2 regions of the Streptomyces peucetius genome follow, and region 2 is predicted to be linked to the other one. Evidence: riboswitches for the same ligand, from Rfam matches in the RefSeq annotation. Region 2 holds a riboswitch; the other holds the start of a gene.
The links. A riboswitch is a leader RNA that binds a small molecule or an ion and turns the genes downstream of it on or off. The one in region 2 is predicted to bind glycine.
Positions count from the first base shown of each region.

Region 1 (6,308 bases), 4.4 Mb from region 2:
GGTCGATGGCGTGGGCGATGGCCTGGCGGACCTCGGGCTTCTTCAGCGCCGGGTTCGCGGTCTGCGTCATACCGACGTAGAAGAGGTTGAAGACGTCACGGGTCGGGACCTCGAAGCCATCGTTCTCGAGCGTCTTCACATCGGCGGGGGCGACCAGGTCGTAGCCGTCGATGTCACCTGCCTGCAGCGCCTGACGGCGGCCGGACTCGGTGTCGATCGTACGGAAGATCAGGTTCTTGACCTTGGCCTTCTCACCCCAGTAGTCGTCGAAGCGCTCCAGGGTGACTTCCTTGTTGCCCTTGTTCCACTCCACGATCTTGTACGGGCCGGTACCGGCGACCGTGCCGGCCTCCTGGCTGTACTTCGGGTACGTGATCGCGTCGCCCTTGGCGGTCGCGTCCTGCTTCTCGTACTCCTTGATGGCCTTCGGCGAGTGGATCGCCAGCGCCTGGAGGGAGAAGCCGCCGGGCAGGTTCGCCGAGGGCTCGTTGACCTCGATGACCGCGGTGTGCTCGTCCTTCGCCGTGCAGGACTTGTAGTTCGCCGGCGGCGCCTCCGGTGCTTCGTTCTCGGCGAAGCCACCCATGATCTTGCGCCAGTAGTAGGAGACCGCGTCCAGCTGGTAGGTGCCCTTCCAGTTGAACCAGTGGTCGTAGTTCGCGCAGACCGCCGCGGCGTTGAACGCCTCTCCGTCGTGGAACTTCACACCCTTGCGCAGGTTGAACGTCCAGACAGTGCCTCCGGGGTTGCTCGACCACTTCTCGGCGAGACCGCCGACGAGCTCACTGCCCCCTGGCTCGTGCTCGAGAAGCGCCTCGAAGGCCTGACGGGTGACCCGGAAGGTCTCACCGTCGCTTGCGAGGGCGGGGTCGAGAGAACCGGGGTCGCCGGCGCCGGCGAACACGAAGGTGTCCTTGTCGCCCCCCTTGTCCCCTTCGCCCCGCTCGCTGGCGCAGCCGGTGGCGATCAGGCCGACGGCCACCGCCGCCGTGATCGCCCGGACAGCTCCGGACTTGAATATTCGCATGGGTCCACCCCAGGGTTCCGCCGTGTGGAGAGGTATTGACGGCCGAACACTACAGACGGGAGACACCCGGGAGAACAGTCCGGATAACGGTGATACCTACTCGAGACCCGGACACTCAACAAACCGGGCAGATACGGGACATCCTTGCCTGGCAAGTTAACACCCTTGACATCGGCCGGAGTTCCCTCCCGCTGTCCGCCGCGACGTCGCAGCTCAGCCGGTGTGCGGCGGCGGGTAGCCGTAGCCACCGCCGGCGGCCGGGGCCCCGGCGTGGGCGTCGCGGTCGTAGAAGGGACGTGCGTTGACCCGCATCCACATGGTGACCGGGTCGTACTCGTCGGACATGGCCACCGTCGACACGGGCAGGCCGTCCGGGACCGCGGCGACGGACTGCTGCATCATCACGCGCACCGCCTCGACCGACTGCGGGGCGGTGTCGTACAGGTCGAGGCCGATCGCCAGGTACGCGGGCCCGATCGACGGCTGCACCCAGGCGCGCCGCAGCGACCGGACGGCAGGCGTGCGGTGCGCGTTCTGCGTCAGCAGGGCGTAGAACTGCGGGATCTCGATCGCGGGCTCGGTCAGCCGCAGCGGCCCGGCGGGCATCCGGTCGAGGCCCGTGGCGATACGGCGCAGATCCAGCCACGGGATGCCGACGCCGCCGCCGGGCGCGTGCGGGTTGAGCCAGATCCCCCAGCGGTCCGGATAGAGGGCGCGGGCGACGTCGCGGCCGCTGGTGACCTCGTGCCCGCGGTTCCAGCCGGAGACGGCGAGTTCCTGGGCGGAGGTGACGCACGGCGCGTAGCAGACGCCGTCGACCTCCATGTTTCCGTACTGGGCGTCGGGCGAGCCGGGCTGCCCGTGCCACAGCAGCATCCAGATCCGGCCGGCCGAGGGATCGGCGAGGGCATGCAGCAGCGCCTCGTACGCGTCGTAGCGGCCCGGAGTCACCTGGCGCAGCATGTGCTCGACCTGCCCGGCCGCCGCGGTGCCTGACGCACTCACCCTGTTCCGCCCCTCTTCGGTCCCACCGTTTCGCCCACCGTTCGCCCACCGTCCACGCAGCGAATCGCGCGCCGATCCGCACGGCCGCTGTCAGGCTGGTCAGGCCATCAAACCAGCTTAATCGGCCGCGCCGGCAAAGACTTGACCACTATGCGTGCTGTCGCTCGTAGAACGGTCGCACCCGCTCCAGCATCCAGTCACCCACCGGGTCCTGCGCAACGTCGAGAAGCACCAGGTTGACGGGCCACGGGAGCGGGACCCGGCCCAGGGCCCTGCCCAGGGCGTCCATGGGGGCGTTGCGGTCGGCGCCCTCCCACGACGACAGCTGGACGCCGATGAACAGCGTCGGCGCGTCGCCCTCGACGGAGGCGAGCGTGCGGCGGGCGGTCGTGACGACGCCGGTGCTCTCGAACTCGCCCGCGGCGGCGGCGAGGAAATCGACCGGCTCCTCCTGCCAGTCCGGCTCGAAGAGCCGGACCCGGCCACCGGAGGCGACGCTGTCGAGCGGAGTCCGCCCGGCACGGCACAGTTCGGCGACAGCGGGCGGAGGCAGCGGCACGCCGACGGCACCGCCCGGGTTGACGGCGACGCCGAGCTGCGGCGGCAGACCGCGGGCGAAGTCCCTGGCGGGGGCGACGGTGAACGACATGTGCCCGCCGACGCACTGGAGGAACTGCTGCTCGGAACTGAAGACGGGCACGAAGGCGGCGCCGTCGATCTCCATGGTGGGGAGATCGAGGCTGCGGCTGTCCGGGCCGCCGCCGTTCGGGAGCGGTATCCATACCTGGCTGCGCCCGAGCACCTCGACGAGGCGGCCTCCGGCCGCGGGGTTGCCGAGGGAGGCGGCGAGCACCTCTTCGAGCTCGTTGGCCGGCCAGGCGGGGGGCGGTATGTCCATGCGCGCGATCGTCCTTCGTACGTGCGTACGTGCTGTGCTGCCCCTGCCCGGTCGCGCGGGGCATGCCCGCCCCGACCTTAGCGCCGCGGGCGACCGCGTGTGGGGCGGGCGGGCCGCTGCGCGGAGCCGTTCCCCTCCCCGCCCCTTCCCGAACCGGGGGCTCCGCCACCGTGTCCCCGCGCCTCTCCCCCTACGGCCTGGCGGACGTGGGAGAGCGAGGCTGGAACTTGCCGGCCCCGTCGTGGCTCCGCCCGAACCCCGCGCCTCAAACGCCGGCGGGGCTGGAGTTGCCGCCGCAGCTGGTTTGCCGCGCGGCGGCATTTCCTGCCCGGCCGGCGCTTGGGGCCACCGCGCGAAGCGCGGTACACCACCCGCAGGGCGGCACCGGGGTCCGGGGCGGAGCCCCGGTTTCGGGAAGGGGCGGCGAGGGGGCAAGCACCGCGCAGCGGCCCCCTCCGCCACGCCCCCACCGTCACCCGAAGCCCAGCCGCCCCAGCGCCCCCGCCGCCTCGCGGTCCAGCAGGACCGCCGACGCGCAGCCCCACGGCAGCCGCCCCGCCTCCGCGTCCGCGACCAGGCGGGACACGGCCCGGCGGTGGCGGGCGAAGGCGTAGCCGGAGACGCCACGCCCGCGCTCGCGCTGGCCCGCTCGCGCGACCTCGGGGGTCACGTCGAGCAGCACCAGGTGCAGGGACGTGCCGCGCCGCCGCGTCTCGCGGGCGAGCCAGCGCCGGACCCATGCCTGTGTGCCGCAGTCGTGCACGACGACGCTCTGGCCCGAGCGCAGCGCGCGCCGCAGCCCGGTGTAGTGGGCCAGCCGCACGAGCGGGCGGTAGACGGCGTACGGCAGGAGGCGCGGGGCACGGGCGTCCCACCGGTCACGGGTGTCCTGCGAGTCGATGCCGAGGCCCTGCGCCGCGCGCCGCATCAGCGTGGACTTGCCGCTGCCGGGGAGGCCGGAGACCACCACCACGTCGCCCGCGCCGAAGACCAGGCTGTGCGGGCTGCGCCCGGCGCGCTCACGCAGGTCGCGCAGAACCGGGACGAGGGACGGCGGCGCCGTCTCCGCCGGTGCCGGGGCGGCCTGCATGGCGGGCGGTGCGGGCACCCCCGTGGTCGTGGCGTATGCACCGGTCGGCTGCAACGTCATGCCTCCCCCTTCGGGTCATCCCACACCCTTGCCCATGAAGTGTAAAGAAGTGGTAATGCGGCTCAAGTGATTTCAGGGCGGCCTCTCGCTCCACTCTTCCCCGATGCGTGCAATGATGTGCGCGCCAACTCCATACCGGCCGCTTGAATCCGCGCGGGAGAGTCCCTGCCACCTGTGTGGCGGGCGCCGAAGGAGCAAGTTCCTCCCTTGAATCTCTCAGGCCCCGTACCGCGCGCGATGAGGCAGATCTGAAAAGCGAGCCGTCTCGAGCCGGCTCCACCCAAGGTGCAAGTCACGACTACCCGTACGCGTGGTCGGGGCGAACCTCTCAGGTTCCGATGACAGATGGGGAGGATTGTCCTCGACCCATGCCCTGGGAGCCATATCCATGACCACCCCCCCTCGTCTCACAGCACTCGACGCCCTGCACAGGTCGCTGGGCGCCACCATGACCGACTTCGCCGGCTGGGACATGCCCCTGCGGTACGGCAGTGAGCGTGACGAGCACAACGCGGTCCGCACCAAGGCCGGTCTCTTCGACCTCTCCCACATGGGTGAGATCACCGTCACCGGCCCGCAGGCCGTCGACCTGCTGAACTACGCCCTGGTCGGCAACATCGGCACCGTGGGCCCCGGCCGCGCCCGCTACACGATGATCTGCCGGGCCGACGGCGGCATCCTCGACGACCTGATCGTGTACCGGCTCCAGGAGCAGGAGTACATGGTCGTCGCCAACGCCGGCAACGCCCAGATCGTGCTGGACGCCCTCACCGAGCGCGCCCAGGGCTTCGACGCAGAAGTCCGCGACGACCGTGACGCGTACGCGCTCATCGCCGTCCAGGGCCCCGAGTCCCCCGGCATCCTGAAGTCCCTCACCGACGCCGATCTGGACGGCCTGAAGTACTACGCGGGCCTGCCCGGCACGGTCGCGGGCGTCCCGGCGCTGATCGCCCGTACCGGCTACACCGGTGAGGACGGCTTCGAGCTGTTCGTCGAGCCGCAGCACGCCGAGAAGCTCTGGCTGGCGCTGACCGAGGCGGGCGCGCCGGCCGGTCTGATCCCCTGCGGTCTCTCCTGCCGCGACACGCTGCGCCTGGAGGCCGGCATGCCGCTGTACGGGCACGAGCTGACCACCGGACTCACCCCGTTCGACGCCGGCCTCGGCCGGGTCGTGAAGTTCGAGAAGGAGGGCGACTTCGTGGGCCGCGAGGCGCTCGCCGCAGCCGCCGAGCGCGCGGAGACCGCGCCCCCGCGCAAGCTGGTCGGCCTGATCGCCGAGGGCCGCCGCGTGCCGCGCGCCGGGATGCAGGTCGTCGCCGGCGGCCAGGTCGTCGGCGAGGTCACCTCGGGAGCGCCGAGCCCGACCCTTGGCAAGCCGATCGCGATGGCCTACGTCGACGCCGCCCACGCCGCGCCCGGCACCGAAGGTGTCGGCGTCGACATCCGCGGCACCCACGAGCCGTACGAGGTCGTGGCGCTGCCGTTCTACAAGCGCCAGAAGTGATCCTGCGGTGCGGGACGTGATCGTCCGCACCCTCCTCCCGTTCACCAGCACTCCCCCGCGTACAGGAGAATTCACGTCATGAGCAACCCCCAGCAGCTGCGCTACAGCAAGGAGCACGAGTGGCTGTCGACCGCCGAGGACGGCGTGTCGACGGTCGGCATCACGGAGCACGCGGCCAACGCGCTCGGCGACGTGGTGTACGTCCAGCTCCCCGAGGTCGGTGACACGGTGACCGCGGGCGAGACCTGCGGCGAGCTGGAGTCCACCAAGTCGGTCAGCGATCTGTACTCCCCCGTCTCCGGTGAGGTCACCGAGGCCAACGAGGACGTCGTCAACGACCCGTCGCTGGTGAACTCCGCCCCGTTCGAGGGCGGCTGGCTGTTCAAGGTACGTGTCAGCGAGGAGCCGAAGGACCTGCTCTCCGCGGACGAGTACACCGAATTCGCCGGCTGACCGAGCGCTGACCAAGACCTTAGGGACCGAGTGATGTCGCTTCTCAACACCCCTCTCCATGAGCTGGACCCGGATGTCGCCGCCGCTGTCGACGCCGAGCTCCACCGTCAGCAGTCCACCCTCGAGATGATCGCCTCGGAGAACTTCGCTCCGGTCGCGGTCATGGAGGCCCAGGGCTCCGTCCTCACCAACAAGTACGCCGAGGGCTACCCGGGCCGCCGCTACTACGGCGGCTGTGAGCACGTCGACGTGGTCGAGCAGATCGCGATCG
Region 1 is NZ_CP107567.1:5,611,473-5,617,780, reverse strand. It holds gene OGH68_RS25845 (ABC transporter substrate-binding protein) at 1-1,027, opposite strand, end outside; gene OGH68_RS25840 (enhanced serine sensitivity protein SseB C-terminal domain-containing protein) at 1,241-2,032, opposite strand; gene OGH68_RS25835 (enhanced serine sensitivity protein SseB) at 2,181-2,930, opposite strand; gene OGH68_RS25830 (AAA family ATPase) at 3,403-4,080, opposite strand; glycine riboswitch at 4,225-4,321, shown strand; gene gcvT (glycine cleavage system aminomethyltransferase GcvT) at 4,469-5,584, shown strand; gene gcvH (glycine cleavage system protein GcvH) at 5,663-6,037, shown strand; gene glyA (serine hydroxymethyltransferase) at 6,071-6,308, shown strand, end outside.
Region 1: another riboswitch for glycine. It lies ahead of gcvT (glycine cleavage system aminomethyltransferase GcvT); the one in region 2 lies ahead of gcvP (aminomethyl-transferring glycine dehydrogenase).

Region 2 (6,308 bases):
TCTCCGCACCGGCCCCGACGCATCTGCCCGTGGGCCCGCGTCAGTTGTCGTACTCGTCCAGCGGCGGGCAGGAGCACACGAGGTTGCGGTCGCCGAAGGCACCGTCGATACGGCGCACCGGCGGCCAGTACTTGTCGGCGGCGCTGACCCCGGCCGGGAAGACGGCCTCCTCGCGGCTGTAGCCGTGATCCCACTCGCCGCCGAGCGCGGCCGCCGTGTGCGGGGCGTTGCGCAGCGGGTTGTCGTCCGCGGACCACTCGCCCGACGCGACCTTCTCGATCTCGGCGCGGATCGCGATCATCGTGTCGCAGAACCGGTCGAGTTCGGTCAGGTCCTCGCTCTCGGTGGGCTCGATCATCAGCGTGCCGGCCACCGGGAAGGACATGGTCGGTGCGTGGAAGCCGTAGTCGATCAGGCGCTTGGCGATGTCGTCGACGCTGACGCCGGTGCTCTTCGACAGCGGACGCAGATCCACGATGCACTCGTGCGCGACCAGCCCGGCCGGGCCGGTGTAGAGCACCGGGTAGTGCGGCTCGAGGCGCTTCGCGATGTAGTTGGCGGCGAGCACGGCGACCTGCGTGGCGCGCTTGAGGCCCTCGCCGCCCATCAGACGCACATACGCCCAGGAGATCGGCAGGATGCCCGCCGAACCCCACGGAGCCGCGGAGACCGGTCCGACGCCCGTCTCCGGGCCCGCCGTCGGCTGCAGCGGGTGGTTCGGCAGGTAGGGCGCGAGGTGGGCGCGCACGCCGACCGGGCCGACGCCGGGGCCGCCGCCGCCGTGCGGGATGCAGAAGGTCTTGTGCAGGTTCAGGTGCGAGACGTCGCCGCCGAACCGGCCCGGCTTGGCCAGGCCGACCAGGGCGTTGAGGTTGGCGCCGTCGACGTACACCTGGCCGCCGGCGTCGTGCACCTGGGCGCAGATGCCGGCGACGTGCTCCTCGAACACGCCGTGGGTCGACGGGTAGGTGATCATCAGCACGGAGAGCTCGTCGCGGTACTGCTCGATCTTGGCGCGCAGGTCATCGACGTCGATCTCGCCGTCGTCGGCGGTCTTGACGACGACGACCTTCATGCCGGCCATCACGGCGCTGGCGGCGTTGGTGCCGTGTGCGGACGACGGGATGAGGCAGACGGTGCGCTGGTCGTCCCCGTTGGCCCGGTGGTAGGCGCGGACCGCGAGCAGACCGGCCAGCTCGCCCTGCGAACCGGCGTTGGGCTGGATGGAGACCTTGTCGTAGCCGGTGACCTCGGCGAGACGCTCCTCGAGCTCCTGGATCAGGGTGAGGTAGCCCTGGGCCTGCTCCACCGGGGCGAAGGGGTGGATCTGGCCGAACTCCGGCCAGGTGACCGGCTCCATCTCCGTGGTGGCGTTCAGCTTCATGGTGCAGGAGCCGAGCGGGATCATGCCGCGGTCCAGCGCGTAGTCGCGGTCGGCGAGCCTGCGCAGGTAGCGCAGCATCGCGGTCTCGGAGCGGTGCTGGTGGAACACGGGGTGCGTGAGGTACTCGTCGTCGCGCAGCAGCGCGGCAGGCAGCGCCTCGGGGGCCGCCGCGTCCAGGGTCTCGACGTCGCCGTCGACGCCGAAGGCCGCCCAGACGGCGGTCAGCTGGGCACGGCCGGTGGTCTCGTCGCAGGCGGCGGAGACATGGTCCGCGTCGACGAGGCGCAGGTTGACCCCGCCCTCCCGCGCGGCGGCGACGACCTCGGCGGCCCTCCCGGGCACCCGGGCGGTCACGGTGTCGAAGTACGCGCCGTGCACGACCTCGACACCGCCGGCCCGCAGCCCCTCGGCGAGGATCGCGGCGTAGCGGTGGGTGCGCCCGGCAATGGTCCGCAGCCCGTCGGGGCCGTGGTAGACCGCGTACATGCCGGCCATCACGGCCAGCAGCACCTGCGCGGTGCAGATGTTGCTGGTGGCCTTCTCGCGGCGGATGTGCTGCTCACGGGTCTGCAGCGCCAGCCGGTAGGCCTTGTTGCCGTCCGCGTCGACGGAGACGCCGACGAGACGGCCGGGCAGGCTGCGGGCGAACTTCTCGCGGACCGCCATGTAACCGGCGTGCGGACCGCCGAAGCCCATCGGGACGCCGAAGCGCTGGGTGGTGCCGACCGCGATGTCCGCGCCGAGCTCGCCGGGCGAGGTGAGCAGCGTCAGGGCCAGCAGGTCGGCGGCGACGGTGACGATCGCCCCGAGCTCGTGCGCCTGCTCGATCACCGGCTTGAGGTCCCGTACGGCGCCCGAGGCGCCCGGGTACTGCAGCAGCACACCGAACACGCCACGCTCGGCGATCTCGGCGGGGATGCCGTCGCTCAGGTCCGCGGTGACGACCTCGACACCGGTGGGCTCGGCGCGGGTCTCGATCACGGCGACGGTCTGCGGCATGGTGTCGGCGTCGATCAGGAAGACGCCGTTCTTGACCTTGCCGACCCGGCGGGCCAGGGACATGGCCTCCGCGGCGGCGGTGCCCTCGTCGAGGAGCGAGGCGCCGGAGGTGGGCAGGCCGGTCAGGTCGGCGACGACCGTCTGGAAGTTCAGCAGCGCCTCGAGCCGGCCCTGCGAGATCTCGGGCTGGTACGGCGTGTACGCCGTGTACCACGCCGGGTTCTCCATGACGTTGCGCAGGATGACGGGCGGCGTGAAGGTCCCGTAGTAACCCAGGCCGATCATGGGAGCGAGCACCTGGTTGCGGTCCGCCAGTATGCGCAGCTCCGCGAGGACCTCGGCCTCGGTGCGGGCGTCGGGAAGGTCGAGGGCCTCGGCGCTCTTGATGACGTCGGGCACGGCGGCGGCGGTGAGCTCGTCGAGCGATCCGTAACCCACTTGGGCGAGCATCTTGGCCTGGGCACCGGCGTCGGGGCCGATGTGCCGCTGCTCGAACGGGATTCCCTGCTCCAGCCGGGAGAGCGGAATGCGGTTGGCGGTCATGGTGGGAGGCCTCCTGGTCTTCGCGACCTGCGAGGGGCATCACGGCGCGGATGCCCGGACGGCCTCCCCCTCTGTCATCTCGACCTGAGAGCTTCACCGGGCATCGCTGAGCGACCTCCCGGCTTTCACCGTCGGTGAGAGCGGATGCCGTCCGACGCCCGCCCTGCTTTCCAGAGTGACCTCGTCCGTGCGGTACAGGTGCCTGAGAGATTCCGGGGAGGATTTGCTCCTTCGGCGCCTCCGGACTTCTCTCCGGAGGACTCTCCCGCACAGGGTCAGCGGCCGCTTGCCAGGGTACCAGCGCGGCCCGCGCGGGATCGCTCGAGTGGCCGACACCCGAGATGTGGCCTTTTGTAGTCGTTGGGGAGCAGTTGCGACCAATTGGAGGGACCGTGCAGACCGACATCGATCCGCGCAGCCTGATAGGCCGCAAGGCGTTCGACCGCAACGGCACCAAGATCGGGACTGTTGATGAGGTTTATCTGGACGATGCCACGGGAGTTCCCGAGTGGGCAGCCGTGCGGACCGGCCTCTTCAGCCGGGACGCGTTCGTCCCGCTCGAGCCGAGCGAGCTCGTCGACAACACTCTGCGCGTGCCGTACGAACGCGCACTGATCAAAGACGCCCCCGACTTCGGAGTGGGCCGTCATCTCTCGCCCGAGCAGGAACTTCAGCTCTACCATCACTACGGGCTCGACCTTTCCGCTCCTCCCCCGGCACCGGCCCCCGCCTCCGGCGACCGGTCGTTCGGCCGCGTCGCCGGCCAGGAGGACTGACCCCCGTTCCGTCGGCGGGGCGACTCCCCGCCGCCCTGCTCTGGCGCCCCCTCCCCCGGCTCCGGCGTGCCGGCCGCACGCCGGAGCCGGTTCGTCGTCCGGGTCTCCGCGACCCGGGCGACGAGCCGGTCAGGCCCGGACCGCCCTGCCGCAACGCGGCCCGCCCGAGCCCTCCCCGGCCCCCGCTCCTTCCCCTGGCGGCCCGGGAGCCCCTGCGGCACCCGGCGTTCCGGTGACCCCGGGCGTGGGCCCCGGTTCGGCCCGCCGAAGCTCGGGAGGCCCGGCCTCCCCCTCGACCCCGGCCCCGCCCGACATCCCGTCCCCCGGCCCGACGACGGCCCCGGCTCCGGGCTTACCCGAGAGCCCGACCCCCGGCTCGGCGGGCGGACCGGCCTCGGGCTCGTCCAAGACCCCGGTTCCGGGCTCGGCGGCGGCCCCGGCTTCCGGAACACCGAGCGCCACAGCCCTGGACGCGGTGCCCGGCTCAGCGGCACACGCGGTCTCCGGAACGTCGGCCGGCCCGACTCCCGGCCCGACTCCCGGGTCGGCCTCGGGCTCGTCCAAGAGCCCAGCCCCCGGCTCGGCGGCGGGCCTGGCCTCGGGCTCGTCCGCCAGGAGTCCGGCTCCCGGAACACCGAGCGCCACAGCCCCGGGCGCGGCGGGCGGCCCGGCGCCCGGCTCGGCGGGCCCGGCCCCGGGCTCGGGCTCGTCCGAGAGCCCGGCCCCGGGCTCGGCGGCCGGCGCGGCCGACCGTGCCTGAAGCGCCGGTGGCGACCCGGCCGGAACGGGCGCCGCCTTCGGCGGCGGCGTCGGCGCGACCAGCGGCAGTGGATCCGCGGCCTCCAAGTCCTCGTCGTCCACGCGGAACGTCCGCACCCGCCCCGGCGGCGACCACGGCTCCTCGAAGCGCACGGTGACCCGGCCGACGCCGCTGCCCTGGACCCAGCCCGACCCGTACCGCGCGTGGCGGACGTCCTGTCCGGCGGCCCAGCGCCGCTGCGCCGGCTCCTGCAGGCCACCCGGCTCGCTGTTCTCGGTCTCGTGCGTCTCGGCCTCCGGGCCGCCGACCGGAGCCGGCCGCTGCCCGTCGGGCACGGCGGGACCGGCCGCGGCCTCCGCCGCGGCCTGCGCGAAGAGGTCCTCCTGCGTGTAGTCGGCGAGTCCAGTGACGCCGACCCCGAGCAACCGCACCCCACCCGTGGTGTCCACCGCCTCCAGCAGCCTGCCCGCGGCCTCCCGCACCACCGCGGGATCGTCCGTCGGCCCGCGGAGCGTCTCGGAGCGGGTGAGCGTCGAGAAGTCGTAGCGGCGCACCTTCAGCACGATGGTGCGGCCGGAGTGGCCGCTCGCCCTCAGCCGCTGCACGCACCGCTCGGCGAGCCGCTCCACCTCGATCCGCACCCGCACCCGGTCGTGCAGGTCCACGTCGAAGGTGTCCTCCACCGACACCGACTTCGCGTCCCGCTCGGCCACCACCGGCCGGTCGTCGTGCCCCAGCGCCATACGGAACAGGGACGCCCCGTGCGCCCTGCCGAGCAGCCGCACCAGCTCGTCCTCCCCCGCCTCCGCCAGGTCCGCGACCGTCGTCATGCCGGCCCGGCGCAGATGGTCCCCGGTGGCGGGCCCCACGCCGGGCAGGATCCGCACCGGCATGGGTCCGAGCAGCTCACGTTCCGTGCCGGGGTCGATGAGGACCAGGCCGTCCGGCTTGGCCTGCTCGGAGGCGATCTTGGCGAGCATCTTGGAGCCCGCCAGCCCGACCGATCCGGTGAGGCCCGTGACCGCTCGTATCTCGGCGCGCAGCCGCTCACCGGTCGCGCGGGCGGACGGCGTGTCATGGGCGGCCCCGCCCGCCTCCAGGTCGACGAAGGCCTCGTCGAGGCTCAGTGGCTCCACCAGCGGCGATAGCCGTCCGAGCAGCCCCATGACCTGCTCGCTCACCGAGCGGTAGAGGGAGAAGCGCGGCACGAGGTACGCCGCGTTCGGCGCGAGTCGTCTGGCCTGCGCCATCGGCATGGCGGAATGCACGCCGAAACGCCTGGCCTCGTAGGACGCGGTGGCCACCACACCTCGGGGACCGAGTCCGCCGACGACCACCGGCTTTCCGCGCAGCGACGGCTTCGCCGCCTGCTCGGCGGCGGCGAAGAAGGCATCCATGTCCAGATGCAGGATCGTCGGCGCGTTTCTCACATCTTCGATGCTCCCGCAGACCACTGACAACGGGGAGCGCCGGGCATCCTCACACGGCCCGGTCGCGTCTGCGTCTCGCCAGCTCGTCGGCGGGGTTGTGGCCGACCAGGGTCTCCCCCGTGTCGATCCGCTCGCCGTGCAGCTGCGACAGCGCCGCCTCGACGTCCCGCCACACGACACCGACGGCAATACCGAACACGCCCTGGCCCCCCTGGAGCAGGCCCACCACCTCGTCGGGCGAGGAGCACTCGTAGACCGTCGCTCCGTCGCTCATCAGCGTCATCCGCTCGAGGTCCCTGAACCCGCGGGCACGCAGGTGCTGGACGGCCGCGCGGATGTTCTGCAGCGCCACGCCGGTGTCCAGGAAGCGCTTGACGATCTTGAGTACCACCACGTCGCGGAAGCTGTAGAGCCGC
Region 2 is NZ_CP107567.1:1,203,179-1,209,486, forward strand. It holds gene gcvP (aminomethyl-transferring glycine dehydrogenase) at 41-2,926, opposite strand; glycine riboswitch at 3,107-3,204, opposite strand; gene OGH68_RS05555 (PRC-barrel domain-containing protein) at 3,319-3,702, shown strand; partial or broken gene OGH68_RS05560 (DNA polymerase IV) at 4,519-5,892, opposite strand; gene OGH68_RS05565 (MerR family transcriptional regulator) at 5,942-6,308, opposite strand, start outside.